DNA from 2 places in the Streptosporangium sp. NBC_01755 genome. Region 2 is predicted to be linked to the other one. Evidence: predicted binding sites of a transcription regulator. Region 2 holds the regulator's gene; the other holds the start of a gene.
The links. The regulator LexA, encoded in region 2, represses DNA repair genes until DNA is damaged. The targets are predictions, from matches to a motif close to TCGAACANNTGTTCGA.
Positions count from the first base shown of each region.

Region 1 (11,679 bases), 3.8 Mb from region 2:
GCGACTACCGGGGGTCGAACCACTTCTTCTTCGACATCGGCAACGGCAACCTCCTTGCCTTCTTCGACTTCCCAGGTCTGGACCTCGGCCCCTACCGGGAGGTCCTCGGCGGGCTCCACCACGTCGCCATCTCCGTGGCCCCCTCCACCTGGGAGCATCTGCGGGGCAAGCTGGCGGCGGCGGGTGTGCCGCACCAGGTGGAGAGCGGTACCTCCATCTACTTCGCCGACCCGGATGGGGCGCGCGTGGAACTGCTCGCCGACCCCCTCGGCGAGATGTACGGCTCCCGGGTGCTCTGACGTGCGCCACCCCTCTGACGTGCGCCACCCCTCTGGGGAGCGCCACCCTTCTGGGGAGCGTCCCCTTCTGGGGAGCGTCCCCTTCTGGGGAGCGTCCCCTTCTGGGGGGGCGTACTCCCGCCCGGCGCGCGTACCCGGCCGCTGACGGCCCCCCGCCCCCGCCCCCCCGCCCGACAGCCCGTCTCTCTTCCACCGGGACCGGGTGATCGGGACCGGGTGATCGGGACGGGGCCGACTCGCGGCCCGGCGGTGTGCTCAGTGGTGTGCCCGGCGGTGTGCCCGGCGGTGTTCCGGGCGTGGGCCGCGGCACGCCGGTGTGGTCCCATACTTGGGGCATGCGCCTGTCGGATTTCTGGAAGCGGATGAAGTTGCACTTCGGCGACCAGTACGCCGAGTCGTGGGCCCATGACTACGTCATCGCCGACCTCGGCGGCCGGACCGTGATCCAGGCGCTGGCCGAGGGGGTCGGGGCGAAGGAGGTCTGGCACGCCGTGTGCGGGGTGACCGACGTCTCTCCCAGGCTCCGCTGAGGGTGACCCGGGGGCGGTCAGGAGGGCTCCACAGGCGGAGCGAGAAGCCTCTCCACCGAGTCGGCCGCGTGCACGGGGTCGTCGGTGCTCTCCTCGCCGTCCGGTGACCACAGAAACAGCCAGCCGTCCTTGACCGGGGTGGCGAAGACGATGGTCTGCCGGCCGCTGTCCGGATGCCATACCCACAGCACCGGAGTGGTGCCTCCGAGGGTGCGGCTGACCAGCCCTCGTCGTTGCAGTTCGGCGGCCAGGGAGTCGAGATGGGCTAGGCGTTGCTGCGTGAACGTGTTGGGCACGTCGGACACCTCGGGTCGTTTCCCCTCAGGATCACCCCAGGTCAGCCTGGTTGCAACAGGCTCAGGGCAATTATCGGAAATGTCGCCTCCCGGATGGGGTGGCGCTCCTCGCGGCCACGGCCCCTTCATCTGTACCCGGCCACGCGGGAGAGTTCCGCGGCGGATCACGGTTCCTGGAACGCGTGGCGCCAACAGGCCACGATCGAACAGTCGTTCGGCTATATTGAACGGGCCGTCACTCCTGGCGTGCCCTCCCGAAATTGTCGGCGGCACCCCGTAGCTTTCTGGCAACCGATCCAACCCGCGACCCTCCAGGGGGGCTCCCATGGCAGCTAACGACCGCGAGAAGGCGCTCGAGACCGCGCTCGCTCAGATCGAGCGGCAGTTCGGCAAGGGCTCCATCATGCGCCTGGGCGACGAGACCCGGGCGCCCATCGAGGTGATCCCCACCGGCTCCATCGCGCTCGACGTGGCCCTCGGCATCGGGGGCTTCCCGCGTGGCCGCATCGTCGAGGTCTACGGTCCCGAGTCCTCGGGCAAGACCACGGTCGCCCTGCACGCGGTGGCCAACGCCCAGCGCGGTGGCGGCATCGCCGCGTTCATCGACGCCGAGCACGCGCTCGACCCGGAGTACGCCCAGAAGCTGGGCGTCGACACCGACGCGCTGCTCGTCTCCCAGCCCGACACCGGCGAGCAGGCGCTGGAGATCGCCGACATGCTGATCCGGTCCGGCGCCGTCGACCTGCTGGTCATCGACTCGGTCGCGGCCCTGGTGCCCAAGGCCGAGATCGAGGGTGAGATGGGCGACAGCCACGTCGGCCTCCAGGCACGCCTGATGTCCCAGGCGCTGCGCAAGGTCGCGGGCGCGCTCAACAACACCGGCACCACCGCGATCTTCATCAACCAGCTCCGTGAGAAGATCGGCGTCATGTTCGGCTCGCCCGAGACCACGACCGGTGGAAAGGCGCTGAAGTTCTACGCCTCGGTGCGTCTCGACATCCGCCGCATCGAGACGCTGAAGGACGGCACCGAGGCGGTCGGCAACCGCACCCGGGTGAAGGTCGTCAAGAACAAGATGGCCCCGCCCTTCCGGGTGGCCGACTTCGACATCCTCTACGGCGTCGGCATCTCCCGCGAGGGCGGCCTGATCGACATGGGCGTGGAGCACGGCTTCGTCCGCAAGTCCGGAGCCTGGTACACCTACGAGGGGGACCAACTCGGCCAGGGCAAGGAGAACGCGCGAAACTTCCTCAAGAACCACCCGGACATGGCGAACGAGATCGAGAAGAAGATCAAGGAGAAGCTCGGCGTCGGCCCGCGCGTCGACAGCCCGGCCACTCCGCCGCCCGCCGCTCCTGCGACCGCGGCGTCCGGCCGTGCTTCCGGCTCGGCTCCGGCAGCCGCCGCGTCCGGTCGCGGTTCCAAGGCGGCCACCCCCAAGCCGGGTGACGCCTGATTCGGGCTGACCGCTGATGATGGGAGCCGATCTCGGTCCGGCGGGCGAACTCGGGCCGAGAGACTGGGGCGCCTGGCCCGACGAGCCTCGGACCGACTCGCCGGGCAGGAGTGGGCGCGGGCGAGGTGATGGTGCCCCCGCTCCCGAGGGGGGACTTCAGGGGGAGGGCGCAGGCTCCGTCGGTGGCGAGCCGCGAAGCCGGAAGGGACGTGGCTCCCGGCGTGGTGAGCGGCGGTCCGGGGGTGATTCCCCGGGTGCCTTTCCTGAGGGCCTCCTTCCTGACGGACCGGCCGAGGGCTCTCCCGCGAGCCGGGGAGCCGGGGCCGATCCGCAGGCGGTGGCGCGGGCGATCTGCCTGCGGTTGTTGACGATGGCACCGCGCACCCGAGCCCAGCTCGCGGAGGCGCTGCGCAAGCGTGAGGTGCCCCAGGAGGCGGCGGACGCCGTGCTGGAGCGCTTCTCCGAGGTCGGGCTCATCGACGATGAGGCGTTCGCCGCGGCATGGGTGAGCTCCCGCCATGCCGGGCGGGGGCTTGCCAGAAAGGCCCTTGCCTCCGAGCTCCGGCACCGGGGGGTGGATGAGGAGACCGTGAAGGACGCGGTGGAGCAGCTCGACCCCGAGCAGGAGGCGGAGACCGCCCGTCGCCTTGTGCGGCGCAAGCTCTCCTCGACTCGCGGCCTGGACCCTGCGGTCAGGACTCGTAGGCTGGCCGGCCTGCTCGCCCGGAAGGGGTACGGTCCTGGCCTGGCGTTTCGCGTGATCCGCGAAGTGCTGGAGGATGATGAGGTAGAAACAACGTCATTCCTGGAAGATTCGGGTTATCCCCTCGACTAGTTCAAGTGGTCTGACACTAGGTCTTTGCTTGCTCGTTACCTCTCTGACGCTTAATCTCAACGGCAGTGAGGAGTTACTCCGCGCAGTGCGGATTGTCATAGCGGTGTAGTACGGACAAGCAGGCTTGGCGGATTAGGGCGGGACAACGGGCCGGCGGGAAAAGCCGGTAAGTGATCCCTCTGGGTTCACTTCTGTCCCGACAGCGCCGTCTCTTGAGCTTTCCGTGCCGTGCGTGTGACCCCTCGTGTGCCTGATATTTGCGACGCGAGGAAGGTGGGGCGCGCATGGATCCGGTCGTGGTCGTCATGTTGGCAGTGGCGGTTGTGGCTCTCGCCTTGATGACAGCCGTGCTGGTCGTGTTGCTGCGTCGCATCGGGGGAGCCGGGCCGAAGGGCCTCACCCCGGAGCAGGAGGCCGAGGTTTCGGCTCAGCTGGAGGAGGCCAGGCGTGAGGCCGCCGGTATCCGGGCGAAGGCCCAGGACGACGCCGGAGAGCTTCTGCGCAAATCGGAGGCGGCGGTCGAGGCGGCGACCGAGATGCGCAAGGAGGCCGAGGCCGAGGGCAAGGTGCTGAAATACGAGCTCAAGGAGCTCCGGGCAGACCTCGAACGCAGGGAGAACCGGCTGGCCGAGCGGGAGCAGCGCCTCGACGATGAGGCCAGGCGCCAGGCCGACCGGGCACGCAAGCTCGCCGAGACGGAGACCGAGCTGGCCGACCGACGCGAGGATCTCGAACGGGTGGCCGAGGAGCGCAAGGCCATCCTGGAACGGGTGTCCGGGCTCACCGGCGACCAGGCCAGAACCGAGCTGGTCCGGGAGATCGAGAACCAGGCCAAGCGCGAGGCCGCGCTGATCGTCAGGGAGATCGAGGGCGAGGCCCGCAAGGAGGGCGAGAAGCGCGCCACCAAGATCGTCACATTGGCGGTTCAGCGGGTGGCCACCGAGCAGACCGCCGAGTCCGTCGTGAGCGTCCTGCACCTGCCGGGTGACGAGATGAAGGGGCGCATCATCGGCCGCGAAGGTCGTAACATTCGTGCCTTCGAGTCGACCACCGGAGTCAACCTGATCATCGACGACACGCCGGAAGCCGTGTTGCTGTCGTGCTTCGACCCGGTCCGCCGCGAGACCGCGCGGCTGACTCTGGAGAAACTCGTCCTCGACGGCCGCATCCATCCGCAGCGCATCGAGGAGGCCCACGAGCGCAGCAAGGCCGAGGTCCAGGAGCTGTGCGTGCGGGCGGGTGAGGACGCCCTGGTGGAGCTCGCCATCACCGACATGCACCCTGAGCTGGTCACCCTCCTCGGCCAGCTCCGCTACCGCACCTCCTACGGCCAGAACGTGCTCGGGCACCTCATCGAGTCCGCCCACATCGCCGGCATCATGGCGGCCGAGCTGCGGCTCGACACGACGTTGCTCAAGCGCTGCACGCTCCTGCACGACATCGGCAAGGCCCTCACCCACGAGGTCGAGGGAAGCCACGCGCTCATCGGCGCCGAGATCGCCAGACGGTACGGCGAGCACGAGGACGTCGTCCACGCCATCGAGGCCCACCACAACGAGGTCGAGGTCAAGACCGTCGAAGCCGTCCTCACCCAGGCCGCCGACGCGATCAGCGGCGGACGCCCGGGCGCCCGCCGAGAGTCACTGGAGGCCTACGTCAAGCGCCTGGAGCGCCTGGAGGAGATCGCCACCTCCTACGAGGGGGTCGAGAAGGTCTTCGCCATGCAGGCGGGCCGTGAGATCAGGGTCATGGTCAAGCCGGGAGCGGTCGACGACATCCAGGCTCAGGTGATCGCCCGCGATGTCGCCAAGCAGGTCGAGGAGGAGCTCACCTACCCCGGTCAGATCCGCATCACGGTCGTCCGTGAGTCCCGGGCCACCGAGTTCGCCCGCTGACCGGCCCGACACCTGAAAGTCGCCCGCCGGACGGACAGGTGCGCGGGTGGGGAGCGGGGAGCCGTGAGGCGAGCTTTCGGGTGAGCGCTCAGACGTGGAAGATCTGCTGGTAGAAGGCGAGCTCGGTGGCCAGTGCCGCGCTGCGGGTCTCGGCGCGGCGGAAGCCGTGGGCCTCGCCCTCGAACGTGAGGTAGGTGCAGGGAACGCCACGTTCGGCGAGGGCGTCGACGAAGACCTGCGACTGCTCGGGGGGGACCACGGGGTCGGACAGGCCCTGCAGGAGCAGCATCGGGCAGCTCACCCCCGCCACCTGGCCGATGGGCTCACGCGAAGCGTACAGAACAGGGTCTTCCGGGCCGATCAGCCACTCGATGTAGCGTGACTCGAAGTCGTGGGTGGTCGCACTGAACGTGGCGAGCGAGCTTATGCCGTAGTAGGAGACGCCCCCGGCGAACGCGTCGGACGTGCAGCAGGCCGCCATGACCGTCCAGCCGCCCGCGCTGCCGCCCCGGATCGCGATCCGCGCAGGGTCGGCCAGCCCTTCCGCGGCCAGCCATTCGGCCGCGGCGATCGAGTCCTCGACGTCGACCACGCCCCACTGGCCGCGCAGCCGCTCGCGGTAGGCGCGGCCGTAGCCGGTGGAACCGCCGTAGTTGACGTCGATCACTCCGATGCCCCTGCTGGTGAAGAACGCCTTCTCCAGGTCGAGCGCTCCGGCGCTGTGTCCCGTCGGCCCGCCGTGCACGAACACGACGTACGGCGGGGGGCCCTCGCCACGTGCCGAGGGGTTGGACGGCGGGTAGAGGAACGCGTGCACCTCGCGCCCGAATCGGCTCTCGAACCTCACGGTTCTGGGGAGCGGCAGGTAGGCGGTGTCGGGCAGCCCGTTGACGTCCCCGCGCAACTCCTGCGCCCTGCCGGTCACGGTGTCGACCCGGACGATCGAGCGGGGCAGCACCGGGCCGTACCCGATACCGACCAGGGCGTGCCCGTCGGTGGCCAGCACCGGATCCCAGCCGTCGTAGGGCACGTCCAGGTCGCTCAGCACACCGCTGTCGGGGTCGAAGACGCCCAGCCTCAGGTCGCCCAGCCCGTGCAGGACCGCGAGGCTGCCGTCGGCCATCGGCGCGTACGGTATCGCGCCGAGCTGCCACAGCGGGCCCGCGAACTCCTCCTCCATCGGGTAGAGCGCCCTGGTTGAGGTGCCGTACATCCCGACCAGGTAGAGGTTCCACCAGCCCGACCAGTCGGAGATCACGTAGAGGTGCCGCTCGTCACGCCACTGTGGGGCGAGCACCGACTCGGAGATGCCGCCCTTGACCTTCCAGGAGGTGCCGTCGGCCAGCCGGCAGACCCGCAGTTCGGTGCCGTTCCACGGCATCTGCGGATGGTTCCAGCAGATGAAGGCCAGGTGCTCGCCGTCGGGGGAGATGGCGGGGGAGGCGTAGAAGTCGTGCCCGCCGATCCGCTCGCGGGGCGCGTCCTCGCCGGAGAGGGGGATGGACACGATCGACCGGCTCACCTCGCCGTCGTCGTGGCGTTCCCTGACGCACCAGACCTGGCCGTCGTGGACGAGAAGGTCCGCGTAGCGCAGGTCCGTGGGCTGCTCGGGCTCAGGTGTGAGCGGCCGTGGCTCGCCGCCGGTGGGCAGCAGGTAGAGCCGCTGGTCTGCGAAGTTCGTGAACACCACGCCCTCGCCGGGCACCACCGCGTACGACCGGCCGCCGTACTCGTGAACCCTGGTTCTGGCGCTCCACGGCGCGCTCAGCAACTCGCGCTGCGCACCGTCTGGAGTTCTGTGCACGATGGTGGTCCGCCCGCCCTCGGCGGGACGGTCCTCGGTCCACCAGACCTCTTCGCCGAGCACCGTCGGGAACCCGAGGCGCAGCCCGGAACGGGCGACGTCGGACGTGGAGATCGGCGAGGGCCAGGTGGCGTACGGCAGGACGGCCTGCTCGGGGGACATGGCGCAATCCTGCCCGATAACCCGCTCCGTGTCGCCGGTATCACGCTCGCGTCACCAGAGATATGCCATCGCCAGTCGGCGCGGGCCGCAGGATCGGGAGGAATGAGCGGGAGAGAGGTAGTTGATCTGACCTTTTCCATAAGTCGGCCTTCGGGTGTTTTCACCGTTGGTGGGACCGTCACCTGCCTCGAGGCCCGGCATGAAAGAGGGCGGCCACCGGACCCCGGTGACCGCCCCCGATCGCTGTGGTGTCTACGGTTTCGGGTTCCCCTGGCCGACCTCGACCTCGACCTCGACCTCGACCTCGACCGCGGTCGGCGAGCCGGGCCGGGCGATCGGCTGGGCCGCCGTCTTCCTGCTGCGACGGCTCCGCCTCTCCAGCCAGGTGGCGACGGTGCCCACCATCACGTTGATGATGATGTAGATGATCGCGATGACGATCACGGCGGGAATGATGTTGTTGAAGTTGGAGGGCAGCACGCGCGCCCCCGCGTTCAGCAGGTCCTCGAACGACACGATGAAGCCCAGGGCGGTGTCCTTCAGCAACACCACCAGCTGCGCGACGATCGCCGGCATCATGACGGTGACCGCCTGCGGGAGCATGATCATCCGCATCACCTGACCAGGACGCAGGCCGACCGCCAGCGCGGCCTCCCGCTGTCCCCGGGGGATGGACAGGATGCCCGCCCGTACGATCTCCGCCAGCACCGAGCCGTTGTACAGGACCAGGCCGACGACCACCGCGGCGAACGGCGTCACGGTGAGCCCGAAGACCGCGCTCCCGCCGAACATCACCGCGAAGATCATGATCAGTAGCGGGATCGCCCTGAAGAACTCGACGACCGCACCCGCTGCCAGGCGGATCCAGGTCCGTTCCGAGAGCCGGCCGATGCCGAAGACGAATCCGAACGGCACCGCGATCACGGCGGCGACCGCGGCCGCGCTGAGCGTGTTCAGCAGGCCGGGCAGGATCAGGTTGAGCCACACGTCGCCGCGGAGGAACGGCGTCCACATCTCGGCGCTGAGCTGGTTCTTCTCGTCGAGCTTGGTCACCAACACGTACACCGCGAACAGCGTGACACCGATGACCAGCACGGTGAGCACGTTGTTGCGGATCCGGGCCTTGGGGCCGGGAATGTCGTACAGGACGCTGACGCGCTCGGAGCTCTCGGCACGCCCGCGCGCCGGGCGCCGCTCGCGTTCGGTGGTCACCGCGGTCATCGGACCACCGCCAGGCGCTTGGCGAGCCAGCCGAACAGCAGCCCGGTCGGCAGGGTCAGGATCAGGAAGCCCAGAGCGAACCCGGCGAAGATCTGCACGACCGCGTCGCCGTGCGCCTCGAAGAGCGTCTTCATCGTCAGGGACGCCTCACCGACCCCGATGGCGGCGGCGATCGTGGTGTTCTTGGTCAGCGCGATCAGGATGCTGCCCAGCGGGGCGATCACCGCGCGGAACGCCTGGGGCAGCACGATCAGCCTCAGATTCTGGCCGAACGTGAGCCCGATGGCGCGGGCCGCCTCGGCCTGGCCGACCGGCACCGTGTTGATCCCGGCCCGGATCGCCTCGCAGACGAACGCCGCCGTGTAGGCCGACAGGCCGATGATGGAGAGCCACATGTAGTTGGTGGACAGGCTCGGGGAGAACGAGACGTCCAGGACCAGGCCGAGGCCCAGCCCGCAGAACACGATCACCAGGGTCAGCGGGGTGTTCCGCAGGACGTTCACGTACGTCGTGCCGATTCCGCGCAACACAGGCAGCGGGCTGACCCGCATCCCCGCGAGGATCGTCCCGAGCACCAGCGCCACCAGCCCGCTGGTGAGGGTGAGCCGGATCGTCAACCAGAAAGCTTCCAGAATGACCCGGAATTCTTCGGAGAGTGCCTGCACTCATTCCTCCAGTGGTCACCGGCCGGGGCGTCCGCACGCCCCGGCCGAGATGTGACCGGTCAGTAGCGCTCGACAGTCGGCGGGGTGGTGAAGAACTTCCCGAACTCGCCGAAGTTGGTGTCGACGGCCTTCTTCCAGCTGCCGTCCTTGAACATCTTCTCCACCGCCGCGTTGACCTTCTCGCGGGTGTCCTTGTCGTCCAGCTTCAGGCCGATGCCGTACTTCTCCTCGGAGAAGGGCTGGCCGACGAGGCGGAACTTGCCGGGGGACTGGGCGGCGAAGCCGGCCAGGATCGTCGCGTCCGTGGAGATCGCGTCAACCTGCTTGTTCTCCAGCAGCGGCAGGCAGGCGCCGTAGCCCTGCTGCTCGGTGAGGAACTGGCTCTTCCACTCGTCGCCGAACTTCTCGACCAGGCGCGCGGGAGAGGACGAGCCCTGGGCGCCGCAGACCTTCTTGGTCTTGAGGTCCTCGACACTGTTGATCGTGGTGTCGTCCGCCCGGGTCAGGATGTCCTGGCCGGTGACCAGGTACGGGCCGGCGAAAGCGACCTTCTTCTTGCGGTCGTCGGTGATCGAGTAGGTCGCGATCACCGCGTTGACCTGGCCCTGCTGGATGAAGGATTCGCGGTTGGCCGAGATGGCCTCCTTGAACTCGATCTTGTCCTCGGAGTAACCGAGCTCCTTGGCGACATACCTGGCCACGTCGACGTCGAACCCCTTGAAGGAGCCGTCGGGCTGCTTCTGCCCGAGCCCCGGCTGGTCGACCTTGATACCCACGACGAACTTGTCGCTTCCACTGCCGCCGTCACCGCACGCGGTCAGGCCGGCCACCGCCGCGGCGGCTGCGATCACCACGGCTCCAATACGACGTACACGCATTTTCACTACCTCGTCTTCCATCGGGGATGAGCAGAGCCGTCAGTGAGTGAGGATCTTGGAAAGGAAATCCTTGGCCCGGTCGGTACGGGCGTTGGTGAAGAACTCCTCGGGGGTGTTCTCCTCCACGATCTGGCCCTCGGCCATGAACACCACGCGGTCCGCCGCGCGGCGGGCGAAGCCCATCTCGTGGGTGACGACCATCATCGTCATGCCCTCCTGGGCAAGGCTGATCATGACGTCGAGCACCTCCTGGACCATCTCGGGGTCCAGTGCCGAGGTCGGCTCGTCGAACAGGATCATCTTGGGGTCCATGGCCAGGGCGCGGGCGATGGCCACGCGCTGCTGCTGGCCTCCGGAGAGCTGCGCGGGATACTTCGACGCCTGGGCGCCGATGCCCACCCGTTCCAGCAGCTCCATGCCCCGCCGCTCGGCGTCGGCCCTGGCGATGCCGCGAACCTTGATCGGGCCTAGCGTGACGTTCTCCAGGATCGTCTTGTGGGCGAACAGGTTGAAGGACTGGAACACCATCCCGACCTCGGACCTGAGCTTGGCCAGCGCCTTACCCTCGACGGCGAGTGGCTGCCCGTCGAAGGTGATCGTCCCCTGGTCGATCGCCTCCAGCCGGTTGATCGTCCGGCAGAGGGTCGACTTGCCGCCCCCCGAGGGGCCGATGACGACGAGGACCTCACCGCGGGAGATCGTCAGATTGATGTCCCGAAGGACGTGCAGGCTGCCGAAGTGCTTGTTGACGCCTTCGAGCACCACCAAAGGAGTCTTGTCCCCGTTCTCCGTCATGGTGGATAACGTAATTCTGTAAAGGGCACCCCGCACTAACCCTGCGGTACCGATCAGATCACAGCCCACTTACCTGTTGGCCATCAACCTGGAGTGACCGGCTCCTCACCCCGGGTCCGGCGGGTTCCGGGCCGTACCCGAAGGTCCGGCGGAGCGCCTACCCTTGTCTTGAGATGACTGCCACCGTGGAGAGCGCCCGCACGTACGAGGTTCGTACCTATGGGTGCCAGATGAACGTGCACGACTCCGAGCGCCTGTCCGGCCTGCTGGAAGACGCCGGATACGTTCCGGCCGCCCAGGGGGAGACGGCCGACGTGGTCGTGTTCAACACCTGTGCCGTACGGGAGAACGCCGACAACAAGCTCTACGGCAACCTCGGGCACCTGCGCCCCTCGAAGGTCGGCAATCCCGGCATGCAGATCGCCGTGGGCGGCTGCCTGGCGCAGAAGGACCAGGGAGAGATCGTCCGCAGGGCACCCTGGGTGGACGTGGTGTTCGGCACCCACAACATCGGCTCGCTGCCGGTGCTCCTTGAGCGCGCGCGCGTCCAGCAGGAGGCCCAGGTCGAGATCAGGGAATCCCTGGAGACCTTCCCGAGCACGCTGCCGACCAAGCGCGAGTCCGCCTACGCCGCCTGGGTGTCGGTCTCCGTGGGGTGCAACAACACCTGCACGTTCTGCATCGTGCCCGCCCTGCGCGGCAAGGAGAAGGATCGCCGCCCCGGCGACGTCCTCAACGAGGTCCGCACCCTGGTCGACCAGGGCGTGCTGGAGATCACCCTCCTCGGCCAGAACGTCAACACCTACGGTGTGGAGTTCGGAGACAGGCTCGCCTTCGGCAAGC
Region 1 covers NZ_CP109131.1:5,524,311-5,535,989, forward strand. Annotated here, with positions in the region: gene OG884_RS26275 (VOC family protein) at 1-299, shown strand, start outside; gene OG884_RS26280 (DUF3046 domain-containing protein) at 635-829, shown strand; gene OG884_RS26285 (hypothetical protein) at 847-1,125, opposite strand; gene recA (recombinase RecA) at 1,451-2,581, shown strand; gene recX (recombination regulator RecX) at 2,601-3,416, shown strand; gene rny (ribonuclease Y) at 3,701-5,311, shown strand; gene OG884_RS26305 (S9 family peptidase) at 5,400-7,277, opposite strand; gene OG884_RS26310 (amino acid ABC transporter permease) at 7,530-8,498, opposite strand; gene OG884_RS26315 (amino acid ABC transporter permease) at 8,495-9,163, opposite strand; gene OG884_RS26320 (glutamate ABC transporter substrate-binding protein) at 9,223-10,014, opposite strand; gene OG884_RS26325 (amino acid ABC transporter ATP-binding protein) at 10,081-10,836, opposite strand; gene miaB (tRNA (N6-isopentenyl adenosine(37)-C2)-methylthiotransferase MiaB) at 11,010-11,679, shown strand, end outside.
Region 1: the regulator LexA is predicted to act here: its motif matches at 1,328-1,343, upstream of recA (recombinase RecA).

Region 2 (11,679 bases):
CGTTGTCCGGGACGGACAGGTCATAGGTCGGCTGCACTCCGCCGTCCTCGTTCGCCTCGACTCGCTCGAAGAGGTAGCCGAGCGCGTGGCCGAGCCGCTCGTCGAGAAACTCGGCGAAGATCTGCTTGGCCGGCATGCGAGCGACACCGCCGCTCCTGCGAACCGACTGGAGCACGGTCCCGCGCAGGGAATGCCCCTCGGGCAGGATCGTCTCCCACACCTCTCGGGGCAGGAACACCTGGTCCTTCCTGGCGGACCGCTCAGGCTCCAGCTCGGCCATGAGCTTGTTCTTGCGGTCTCCCATGAACCCGACGATCTCGTCGAAGCTCAGGGCGTGGTCGACGTTGCGCAACCGCACCTGGAAGATCGGCCCGCCGAAGCCACTGACCGTTTCACGGGTCGTGGTGGCCATGCCGAGGGCGAGAAGCAGGGTCCGGATCTCACCCGCGAAGGAGTCCGAAGCCGTCGAGAGGCTCGGCACGCCCTCCAGGACGGCGCCGTCTGCCTCGAAGAGACCACGCAGGAAGGCACCGTAGATCTCGCTGTCGTTGGTCTCAAGGATCGCCGAGGGGACCCGCGGCGTCCAGCCCTTGCCGGAGTGGTCGATACCGGGAAGCTCTTTCGCGAAACCGGAGGCCTGCCACCAGCGCGCGAGCCGCACCGACTGGAGGACGACCTCCTGGTATCCCTCCCGCTGGGTGAGCACCGGTTCGAGGTGGAAAAGCTCCTTGGACAGGATGCGGAGACGCTCGACCACATCGAGGTCGGCGTCCGCGACACAGAACCGGACGCCCTTGGCGTGCAGGCTGCCGTCACCCATGAAGTAGCCGACCAGCTCGGCCAGCTCCGGCGACACCGTGTCGGGGACGACGATGGAGCGGTCTTCGGCTCCGTACGCCTGGTCGAGCACGGGCAGGGGAACCGCACGGCGCTCACCGACGAGGGTCTGCAGCTGCATGGGGACGAGGTCACCCGGCTCGATGTCGGCCAGGCGCTTCCACTCCCACACTCCGGTCGCGCTGTCGACGACCTTGACGCGGTGGGTCAGCGTGCCCTGGACGCGGTAGCCGCCGTGGGTGCGGATGAGACGGGTGGGCTCCTCGCCGTTGACGAAGAACTTCGTAGCCCGGCGCGGCCCCTCGTCGGTGGAGACCATCATGTCGAGGTCCTGCCAGCGATCGCCGTACACGTTCGCGATCTCGGCCAGGCGGACGAGCCCTCGGTCCGTGGTAATCAGTGTTTCACCCGTCAGGCACCCGGTGGGCGCGAGCAGCGAGGCCTGGGCGTTGCGGTAGCCGTTCTTCTCGCCGAGCCGCAGACACTCGGCCCACTGCCCCGAGGCCTCGTGGTGGATGTCCCCGTCCATCTTCTCGAACGTGCGCAGCGCCTCGTTGGCGTCGTTGTGCTTGCGCATGACCCGCTTGTGCGCCTCGGCGTTGCGGGCGTAGCCGTCGTACGGGCCCACGACCGCGGCCAGCTCGGCGCTGCGGCGGTAGGAGACGCCGGTCATCAGCGAGGTGATGGCTCCGGCGAGGGCCCGGCCGCCTTCGGAGTCGTAGGCGTGGCCGGTGGCCATGAGCAGCGCGCCGAGGTTGGCGTAGCCGATGCCGAGCTGACGGTAGGCGCGAGTGGTCTCGTCGATCTTCTCGGTCGGGAAGTCGGCGAAGGTGATGGAGATGTCCATCGCGGTGATGATCAGCTCGGTGATCTTCACGAAGTTCGCGATGTCGAAGGTGTCGTCGTCCTTCAGGAACCTCAGCAGGTTGATGCTCGCCAGGTTGCACGAGGAGTTGTCCAGGTGCAGGTATTCCGAGCAGGGGTTACTGGCGGTGATACGGCCCGTCTCGGGGCTGGTGTGCCAGTCGTTGATCGTGTCGTCGTACTGGAGGCCGGGGTCGGCGCACTCCCACGCGGCCTTGCCCATCTTGCGGAACAGGCTCCTGGCGTCGACCTTCTCGATGACCTCGCCGGTGAGGCGGGCGCGCAGGCCGAACTCCTCGCCCTTCTCCACCGCGCGCATGAACTCGTCGGAGACGCGCACGGAGTTGTTGGCGTTCTGGTACTGGACGGAGACGATGTCCTTGCCGCCCAGGTCCATGTCGAACCCGGCGTCGCGGAGGGCGCGGATCTTGTCCTCCTCGCGCGCCTTGGTCTCGACGAACTCCTCGATGTCGGGGTGGTCGACGTCGAGGACCACCATCTTGGCGGCGCGGCGGGTGGCGCCCCCGGACTTGATGGTGCCCGCCGAGGCGTCCGCTCCGCGCATGAAGGAGACCGGGCCGCTGGCGGTGCCGCCGCTGGAGAGGAGCTCCTTGGAGGAGCGGATCCTGGAGAGGTTGACGCCGGAACCGGAACCGCCCTTGAAGATCACACCCTCTTCCTTGTACCAGTCGAGGATCGACTCCATCTGGTCGTCGACGGCCAGGATGAAGCAGGCGCTGACCTGCTGCGGCGACGCGGTGCCGACGTTGAACCAGACGGGGGAGTTGAAGCTGAAGACCTGGTTGACCAGAGCGTGCTTGAGCTCGTGGTCGAAGATCTCGACATCCTCCTCGCCGGCGAAGTAGCCGTGCTCGACCGCCGTACGGGTGTAGACGCCCACCACCCGGTCGATCAGCTGCTTGAGGCTCCACTCCCGCTGCGGGGTGCCGACCGCACCGCGGAAGTATTTGGTGGTCACGATGTTGGCGGCGTTGACCGACCACGACTGGGGGAACTCGACGCCGCGCTGCTCGAAGTTGACCGAGCCGTCGCGCCAGTTGGTCATGACGACGTCACGGCGCTCCCAGGGCAACTCGTCATAAGGATGCACGCCTGGGGTGGTGAAGATGCGCTTCATCCTCAGGCCCTTGCGCGGCCGCTTGCTCCCACGTGCCACCGCACCGGCGGTCTCCGTCATGACTTCCCCCTCCTGGGGCTCCGCGAGCCCTCAAATCGGACCACACCAACACGCCGCTCACCCCCGGCGCCCAGGGTCTTTCTCAGTCTTGCTCGCTGGAGCGCCCCGCCCGGAGCTGCTCGATCTCCGCCTCGAAGTCGGCCAGGGTCTCGAACCCCCGGTAGACGGAGGCGAACCGCAGGTACGCCACCTCGTCCAGCTCGCGGAGTGGACCCAGGATCGCCAGCCCGACCTCGTGAGCCGCGATCTCGGCACATCCGGTGGCCCGGATGCTCTCCTCGACCCGCTGGCCCAACTGCGCCAGGGAGTCCTCGCCGACGGGCCGCCCCTGGCAGGCCCGCCGAACCCCGGCGATCACCTTGTCCCTGAAGAACGGCTCCGTCACGCCACTGCGCTTGCCCACCATGAGCAGGACCGTCTCCTGCGTGGTGAATCTGCGCCCGCACTCCGGGCACGTGCGCCTGCGGCGGATGGCACCACCGTCCTCGGTGGCCCTGCTGTCGATGACTCGCGTGTCCGGATGACGACAGAACGGACAGTGCACGCGCGTCGCCTCCTTGACCTGCGGGAGCGGCTCACCCACCTCACCTGCCCCACGACGTGCGTGTCGAGACGCTCGCGCACGCCCCTCGAATAGTCGAGATGCGGTAATGGAAACACAATCTGTGGTGAAGTGTTGCGGTGCAGCCACTAGATGTTGTGGTCTAACGGTAGAAGTGCGCGACCATGAACGCAAGTTGAAAGGACCCCGCCACGCGAAGTCGCTGATCAGCCGTCACGTCTCGGCGTGTCGCCCATCGGGCAATGCCCTCCACCCCGCACACCCCCTCCCTCACACGCGTCCCGGCCGATCTGTCAGGCAGGAGCCCCGGCGAACCCTCTTCGCATGGCCCACCCACACCTTCCCCAGGCCCCGCCCATCACTCCCACGCGCCCCACCGACCGCCCCCCTTCTCAGCGAATGAGACCCTCGGGGAGATAGAGCCGGGTTCCGGGCCGCACCGCGGATCCGGCCAGCCCGTTGAGGTCCACGATGCGGCGGACCGTCCGACCGGCGTCACCCTCCTGCGTCAGCGCGTCCGCGATCTCCCACAGCGTGTCGCCCGCGTGCACCGTGATCCGGGGCAGGCCCTCAGGACCTGTCCGCTCGCCCGCCAGGGCCGTGTCGATGCGCCCGCCGATCCAGAGCACCCCCAGGGTGAACAGCGCGAGCACCACCACCGCCACGATCCTCCCACGCCGGGTGAGCCGGAGCGGCCGCCCGACGGTCCGGGAGCGGGTGACCCCCGGGCGGCGTACACCCCCCGCACGAGCCGCCCCCGATCCCGGCGCCCGCTTCGGCCCTGCCCCACGCCCGGCTCCCCGCTCTCGCCCGGCTCCCCGCTCTCGCCCGGGCCCACCTCTCGCTCCACGCCCGAGTCGCGGCCCCGCTTCGCACCCGGCCCCCGACCTCGCCTTCGGATCGCGCGGCCGCCCGACCGCCTGCTCCCGCCCGAGCCGCCCCGGCCCCCTTCCGCCTTCCGCGCCCCGCCCGCCCCCGGCCCCTCTGCCGGGATCCAGCGCAGGCTCCGGCGTGGGCTCCGGCTCCGGTCTCGGTGGCGGCACAAGGCGTAGGCGCGGTACTCCCGGTGCCCCCGGTGCCCCCGATGATCGCCGCGCCGTCCGGGGTCTCGGCACAGCCATGGATCGTGGTGTCGTCGCGGTCGGTTTCACGGTGGCCCCCATCCCCTCGACCTGGCCGAACACATGTCGAAGAAAGATCGGTGAATCGAACACGATGTCGATCGAACTCCCGTACGATGTTGTACACCACGGCGTGGCCGATATCGAGGACATTCGAACAATTGTTTGAGTATGATCTTCGGCCATTATATGGTCGCTGTGTGCGACACATCAGATACAGACCGGGAGGCGAGGAGTTCGTATGAGCCAGCACAACGAGAACGGTTCGGCCGCCAGCGACCTGGCGGTGCGAAGGCGTGACTCCCTTGGCCTCACCCCCAGGCAGCGGAAGATCCTTGAGGTGATCCGCGACTCCGTGCAGCAGCGCGGTTATCCGCCGTCCATGCGGGAGATCGGTGAGGCCGTTCAGCTCACCAGCACCTCCAGCGTGTCGCACCAGCTGACGGCGTTGCAGCGCAAGGGCTATCTGCGGCGTGACCCGCACCGCCCCCGTGCCCTGGAGGTGCGCCTTCCCGGCGAGCCCGTGCTGTGGGTGGATCCCGACTCCGGTGAGGACGAGACCCCGGTCAGCCGCCCGACCGCCGCCTACGTGCCACTCGTCGGCCGGATCGCCGCCGGCGGCCCGATCCTCGCCGAGGAGAGCATCGAGGATGTCTTCGCCCTGCCCAAGCAACTCGTCGGCGAGGGCACGCTCTTCCTCCTCCAGGTGACCGGAGACTCGATGATCGAGGCCGCCATCGCCAACGGCGACTGGGTGGTCGTACGCCAGCAGCCGGTGGCCGACAACGGTGACGTGGTCGCGGCGATGATCGACGGCGAGGCCACGGTCAAGACCTTCAAGCGCAGGGACGGCCACGTCTGGCTGGTCCCGCACAACTCCAACTACGACCCGATTCCGGGTGACGAGGCCACCGTGCTCGGCAAGGTCGTGGCGGTCCTCCGCAAGCTCTGAAGCACGCACCTTCGACCTGCACGTCAACACTCCAAGGGACGCGCGAAACGCCGGGCGACCGGCACCCCGATATCGGGGTGCCGGTCGCCCGGCGTGTTTTCGGGTGGCGGTGCGACGATTTTCGGGTGGCGGTGCGACGACCGGACGGCAGAGCCCGAGCCGGGCGGGCCAGAGGTCGGCCCGCCCATGAAAGCTCGGGGGGCGCACACCGGACGGGCGCCCCTCTCGAACGTCCCCTCTCGAACGTCTACGGGACGATGTTGACCAGCTTGGGCGCTCGGACGATGACCTTGCGCGGCGTGCCGCCGGGCAGGAAGGACCGGACCTTCTCCGATGCCAGCGCCAGCGCCTCCAGATCTCCCTCGGAGATCTCCGGAGAGACCTCCAGCCGGTCGCGCACCTTGCCCGCGACCTGAACGACGCAGGTGACGGAGTCCTGGACGAGCAGCGCCGGATCCGCCACCGGCCAGCCCGCGACCGCGACCGAGCCGCTGTGCCCCAGCCGCTCCCAGCCCTCCTCCGCCGCGTACGGCGCGACCAGGGAGAGCATGACCGCCAGCGTCTCGGCGGACTCCCTGACCGCGGGGTCGGCGGCGCCGGGCCCGGAGTCGATGGCCTTGCGGGTCGCGCTCGTCAGCTCCATCATCCGGGCCACCGCGACGTTGAAGCGGTGGGAGTCGACCAGCCTGGTGACCTCGTCGACCGTGCGGTGCACGACCTTGCGCAGATCCAGGTCTCCGCCTGCGAAGTCGACACCGGGGGCGGAGGCCGCACCCGCCTCGGCCATGACGCGGAACGCCCGGGCCAGGAACTTCTGGGACGCGGCCGGCGAGACGTCGGCCCAGTCGATGTCATCCTCGGGCGGGCCGGCGAAGACGACGGTCAGCCTGACCGCGTCGACCCCGTAGGCGTCGATCTGCTCGCCCAGGTCGACGCCGTTGCCCAGCGACTTGGACATCGCCTTGCCCTGGTTGATGACCTGCCCCTGGTTCAGCAGGCGGGTGAAGGGCTCGACGAAGTCGACCATGCCCATGTCGTACAGGACCTTGGTGAAGAACCTGGAGTACAGCAGGTGCAGCACGGCGTGCTCGACGCCCCCGACGTACTGGTCGATCGGGCCCCACCTGCGGACACCCTCGACGTCGAACGGGCCGTCCTCGTAGGAGGGATTGACGTAGCGCAGGAAGTACCACGAGGAGTCGACGAAGGTGTCCATCGTGTCGGTGTCGCGCCTGGCCGGGCCGCCGCACTTGGGGCAGGAGACGTTGACCCACTCTTCCGCCGAGGCCAGCGGGGAGACGCCCTTGGGCGCCAGGGCCTCGCCGCGCAGGTCGGGCAGGGTGACGGGCAGCTGCTCGTCGGGGACGGGGACCTCGCCGCAGTCGGCGCAGTGGATGATCGGGATCGGGCAACCCCAGAAGCGCTGGCGGGACAGCAGCCAGTCGCGCAGCCGGAAGTTGACGGTGAAGCGGCCGGTGCCCCGCTCGCTCAGCACCTCGATGATCTTCCGGATCGCGTCGGTCTTGGTCAGACCGTCCAGCGGGCCGGAGTTGACCATCGCACCGTTCCCGGCGGTGGCGATGCCGGTCTCACCGGGGTCGGCCAGGCCGGTGTGTACGACGACCCGTACCGGCAGGTCGAAGGCGCGGGCGAAGTCCAGGTCGCGCTGGTCGTGCGCGGGCACAGCCATGATCGCGCCATGACCGTAGTCGGACAGCACGTAGTCGGCCGCCCAGACCGGCATGCGCTCACCGTTGACCGGGTTGATCGCGTACCGGCCCAGGAAGACGCCGGTCTTCTCCTTCTCGGTGGACAGCCGGTCGATGTCGGACAGCTTCGACACCTCGGCCCGGTACGCCTCGAATGCCTCGCGCCGGTCCTCCGCGACGATCTCCTCGGCCAGCGGCGCGTCCGGGGCGACCACGAAGAAGGTCGCGCCGTACAGGGTGTCGGGGCGGGTGGTGTAAACGGTGACCGGCTCGTCACGGCCCTCGATGACGAAATTGACGTCGGCACCCTCGGAGCGGCCGATCCAGTTGCGCTGCATGGTCAGCACGCGCTCGGGCCAGCCCCCTTCCAACTGGGCCATGTCGTTCAGCAGCCGGTCCGCGTAGTCAGTGATCTTGAAGTACCACTGGGTCAGCTCGCGGCGGATGACCTCGGCACCGCAGCGCTCACACCTGCCGTCCTTGACCTGCTCGTTGGCCAGCACCGTCTGGTCGTTGGGGCACCAGTTGACCAGTCCGCCCTTGCGGTAGGCCAGGCCGCGCTCGAAGAAGCGGATGAACAGCCACTGAGTCCACTTGTAGTACTCGGCGTCGCTGGTGTGCAGGCGGCTGGACCAGTCGAAGGAGATCGCGTAGCGCTTGAAGGAGTTGGCCTGGGTCTCGATGTTGGCGTAGGTCCACTCGGCGGGGTGGGCGTCACGCTTGATCGCGGCGTTCTCCGCGGGCAGGCCGAAGGAGTCCCAGCCGATGGGGTGCAACACGTTGTAGCCGCGCTGCAGCCAATAGCGGGAGACGACGTCGCCGATGGCGAACACCTCTGCGTGTCCCATGTGCAGGTCACCCGAGGGGTAGGGGAACATGTCGAGCATGTAGCGCCGCTCACGCGGGTCGGCGGGGTCGTCACCGGCCCGGAAGGGGTCCAGTTCCTCCCACCGGCGCTGCCACTTGACCTGCAGGGCCTGCGGGTCATAGTGCTGCTCGTCGCTCTGCATGTCGGCTCGCTCGCTCACGTCGATTTTCCCTCGGGGTATGTCTGCGTGGATGGTCTGACCCGCCTGGCCCAATGCAAAAACCCCCCGCTCACGCGGAGGGCGGCCGCATCGGCAGGGCGCTCAGGGGCAGGGAGGCCGATGCGGCCCGATAAGCAGGGTCGCGGCACGCATAGACCAAGACTATCGCAGCCCGCAAGGCATATTCGTGGCCTGGGGAAACAGGCCCGATCACGGCAAACAGGAGACAGGCGTCCGAGCAGGTCGACAGAATGAGGATTTCCGTGCTCTCCGGAGCGAACGAGACCCGATGGCTATGCACCTGTTGTGACCTCGTACGTCCTTCGCGTTTACTCTTTTCACCGTGGCACATTCAGTAGAGCCGGGGCGGGGCCCGGATCCGTTGGAGGTCGGCCTGCCCATGCAGGACCCACCGACCGACCCAACCGGACTCCAGTTCAGAGGGGCGTTCTCCAGTTTCCCTGCGAGCCCCCCCGTCTCACGTGAGATCATGCCCAATACGCCCAATTCGGGCACCCGCGCGGGAGGTAAGGAAAGCATGGCCTCGGAGCAGTCCAGCCAGTCCCACCTGCCTCCGGCATGGCCGGAGGCTGCCGAACCGCCACCGCCGTGGACGAACGATCCCCTCGGCACCGGCCCCAGGCTCCCCCACCCACAGGAGGAGCCACAGGGCGGCAACGGCTCCTGGCAGACCTCGCCAGGCGTCGGGGGGCAGCGGGACTCCGACCCGCAGACCGGTTCTCCCGGCCAGACCTCCCCCGGCGGCAACGGCTGGGCACAGGCCTCCGATCCGCAGAACAGCGGCTGGGCACAGGCCTCGGCCTCCCAGAACGACGGCTGGGCACAGGCCACCGGCCCGCAGAACAGCGGCTGGGCACAAGCCTCGACTCCACAGAACGACACCTGGGCACAGGCCTCCAACCCACAGAACAGCGGCTGGGCACAGGCCGGCACACCCACGCACGACGGCTGGGCGCAAGCCTCCGATCCGCAGAACAGCGGCTGGGCACAGGCCTCGGCCTCCCAGAACGACGGCTGGGCACAGGCCACCGGCCCGCAGAACGACACCTGGGCACAGGCCGGCACACCCACGCACGACGGCTGGGCGCAAGCCTCCGATCCGCAGAACAACACCTGGGCACAGGCCGGCACACCCACGCACGACGGCTGGGCACAGGCCTCCAACCCACAGAACAACACCTGGGCACAGGCCGGCACACCCACGCACGACGGCTGGGCGCAAGCCTCCGATCCGCAGAACAACGGCTGGGCACAGGCCACCGGCCCGCAGAACGACACCTGGGCACAAGCCTCGACTCCACAGAACGACACCTGGGCACAGGCTTTCAGCCCCCGGAACGACAACTGGGCACAGGCGTCCACCCCGCAGGGCGGCGATGACCGGCACCAGACCTCCCCCGGCAACGGGTGGCCGCAGCCCACGCCGTCGCAGGGTGGCGGCTGGTCGCAGACATCGGGCCCGCAGGGCGGCGCCGGCGACCACAATCCCTCCTCTCCGGGCAACGGGTGGCCGCAGCCCACCTCCACCCCCCAGGCGGACCCCCGCGGCCAGACCTCCTCCGGCGGCAGCGGCTGGGCACAGGCCACCGCACCCTCGCACGACGGCTGGGCACAGGCTGCCACCCCGCAGAACGACGGCCGGACACACGCGTCAGGCCCGCAGGGGGATGGGCAGGGGCAGCGGGTTCCCGGTACGACGGGCGAGGCATGGCAAGCCGCACCCCCGCGCGACGCCTCCGGCCGCCCTCCGGCTCAGACGGCTGAGAACAGCGTGTGGCCGCCCACCCCTCCGGCGGAGAACGCCGCCTGGCCGCCCACCCCTCCGGCGGCCGGCGCCACCTGGCCACCCACCCCTCCGGCGGCCGGCGCCACCTGGCCACCCACGTCCCCCATGGGAAACCCGGGTTCCGCCGAGGCACAGACGTCGACGTTCTCCTGGGTCGCCCCTCCCTCCGAGGGCTCGGCCGCTCACTTCGGCGACGCCTCCTCGGGCGCGGCTCCCGGCGCCCCTGGCACCTCCCCTGAGGGAGGCGACAGAACCGGTGCCGGAAACGCGCGGCGCAGCTACGGCGTGCCGGACAACCCCGCCATGTGGGCCATGGCCGCGGCGAACGCGGCGGCGGCCTCCCAGGCCCCCTCACCCCAAGGAACCTCCGTTCACCCCGGAGCCGGCCCTCAAGCGCCACAGACCCAGCCGGGACAGCCCCAGCATCCGGGGCAACCCGGCCATCACCTGAGCCGCGACCCCTCCGATCCGAACAGACCGTTCGTCACCGCCGGCCAGATCAGCGGCCCGAAGACACCTCCGCCTGAGCGCCAGCAGGAGCTGTGGAACACGGTCTTCGGCGACAACTACCGGGACATCGAGGACGAGCTTGAGGAGCGGGGCCGGCCGGTCTGGATCTTCGCGCTGGCCGGATCCGTGATCATCGCGCTGGTCGGCGTGGTGCTCTGGGCTTTCCTGGCCGGGCCGCTGGCCTCCTCCGAGGAGGAGATCGCCGAGCCCAAGCCTGCGACGACGGCTCCCAAAAAGACCTCCAAGCCCGCCGCCATCGGTCGCCTGCCGCGATTCACCGGCGATCCCTCGCCGGTGGCCGGTACGCTCACCGACCAGTCGGCGGGAATCACCCTGGCCCAGCTCGGTGCCCCGTGGCGGCAGGACCAGCGCCCCAGCGTGCCCACCACTTACGGCTTCACGACCCGCCAGTATCTCCCGGCCGGTACGGACTCCACGGGCAAGGCCCAGTACGCGCAATTGATGTCGGGCCCGCTCTCGCCTCGCTTGAAGAGCAGGTACACCTCTCCGGAGAACCTCGCCCCGGTGATCAACGCGGTGGCCTCCACCGGCCGCAAGAGGTTCTTCCCCGAGGACAACACCGCCCGCAAGACCGCCCAGCAGACCCTGTCCGTGAACGGCCTGCCGGGCCAACTCGCCGCGTACGAGATCACCTCGGGCGATTCGAAGACGATCATGGTCGTGGCGGCCGTGAGCACCGGCGCCGACCTGCCGGCGATCGTCTACATGTCGGTGCCGGACAGCAAGAAGGAAATGCTCCCCGACATCAACACGGTCTTCAAGTCGATCCGCGTGGCGGGGCGGTGACCTCGCCCGCTCAGTCCGCTCGAACCACTCAGGGGGCGCATTCCGTGTTCTGACCGGGCTGGAGTCGCTGGGCCCGCCGCCCTGCCGGCGCTCTCGTCGCCCGCCGCCCTGCCGGTGCTCTCGTCGCCCGTCACCACCGGCAGGATGTGGCAGGACCTCAGAAGTCGCAGTCGAGGTGCTTGATGCCGTTGATGAAGCTGGATCGCAGGCGGTCGGGCTCGCCGACCGAGCGGATCGCGGGCAGGCGGGTGAACAGCTCGCGGAACATCACGGTGATCTCGCGG
Region 2 covers NZ_CP109131.1:1,182,953-1,194,631, forward strand. Annotated here, with positions in the region: gene OG884_RS05005 (vitamin B12-dependent ribonucleotide reductase) at 1-2,899, opposite strand, end outside; gene nrdR (transcriptional regulator NrdR) at 2,982-3,443, opposite strand; gene OG884_RS05015 (LysM peptidoglycan-binding domain-containing protein) at 3,854-4,126, opposite strand; gene lexA (transcriptional repressor LexA) at 4,824-5,534, shown strand; gene leuS (leucine--tRNA ligase) at 5,782-8,253, opposite strand; gene OG884_RS05030 (hypothetical protein) at 8,810-11,395, shown strand; gene OG884_RS05035 (cytochrome P450) at 11,553-11,679, opposite strand, start outside.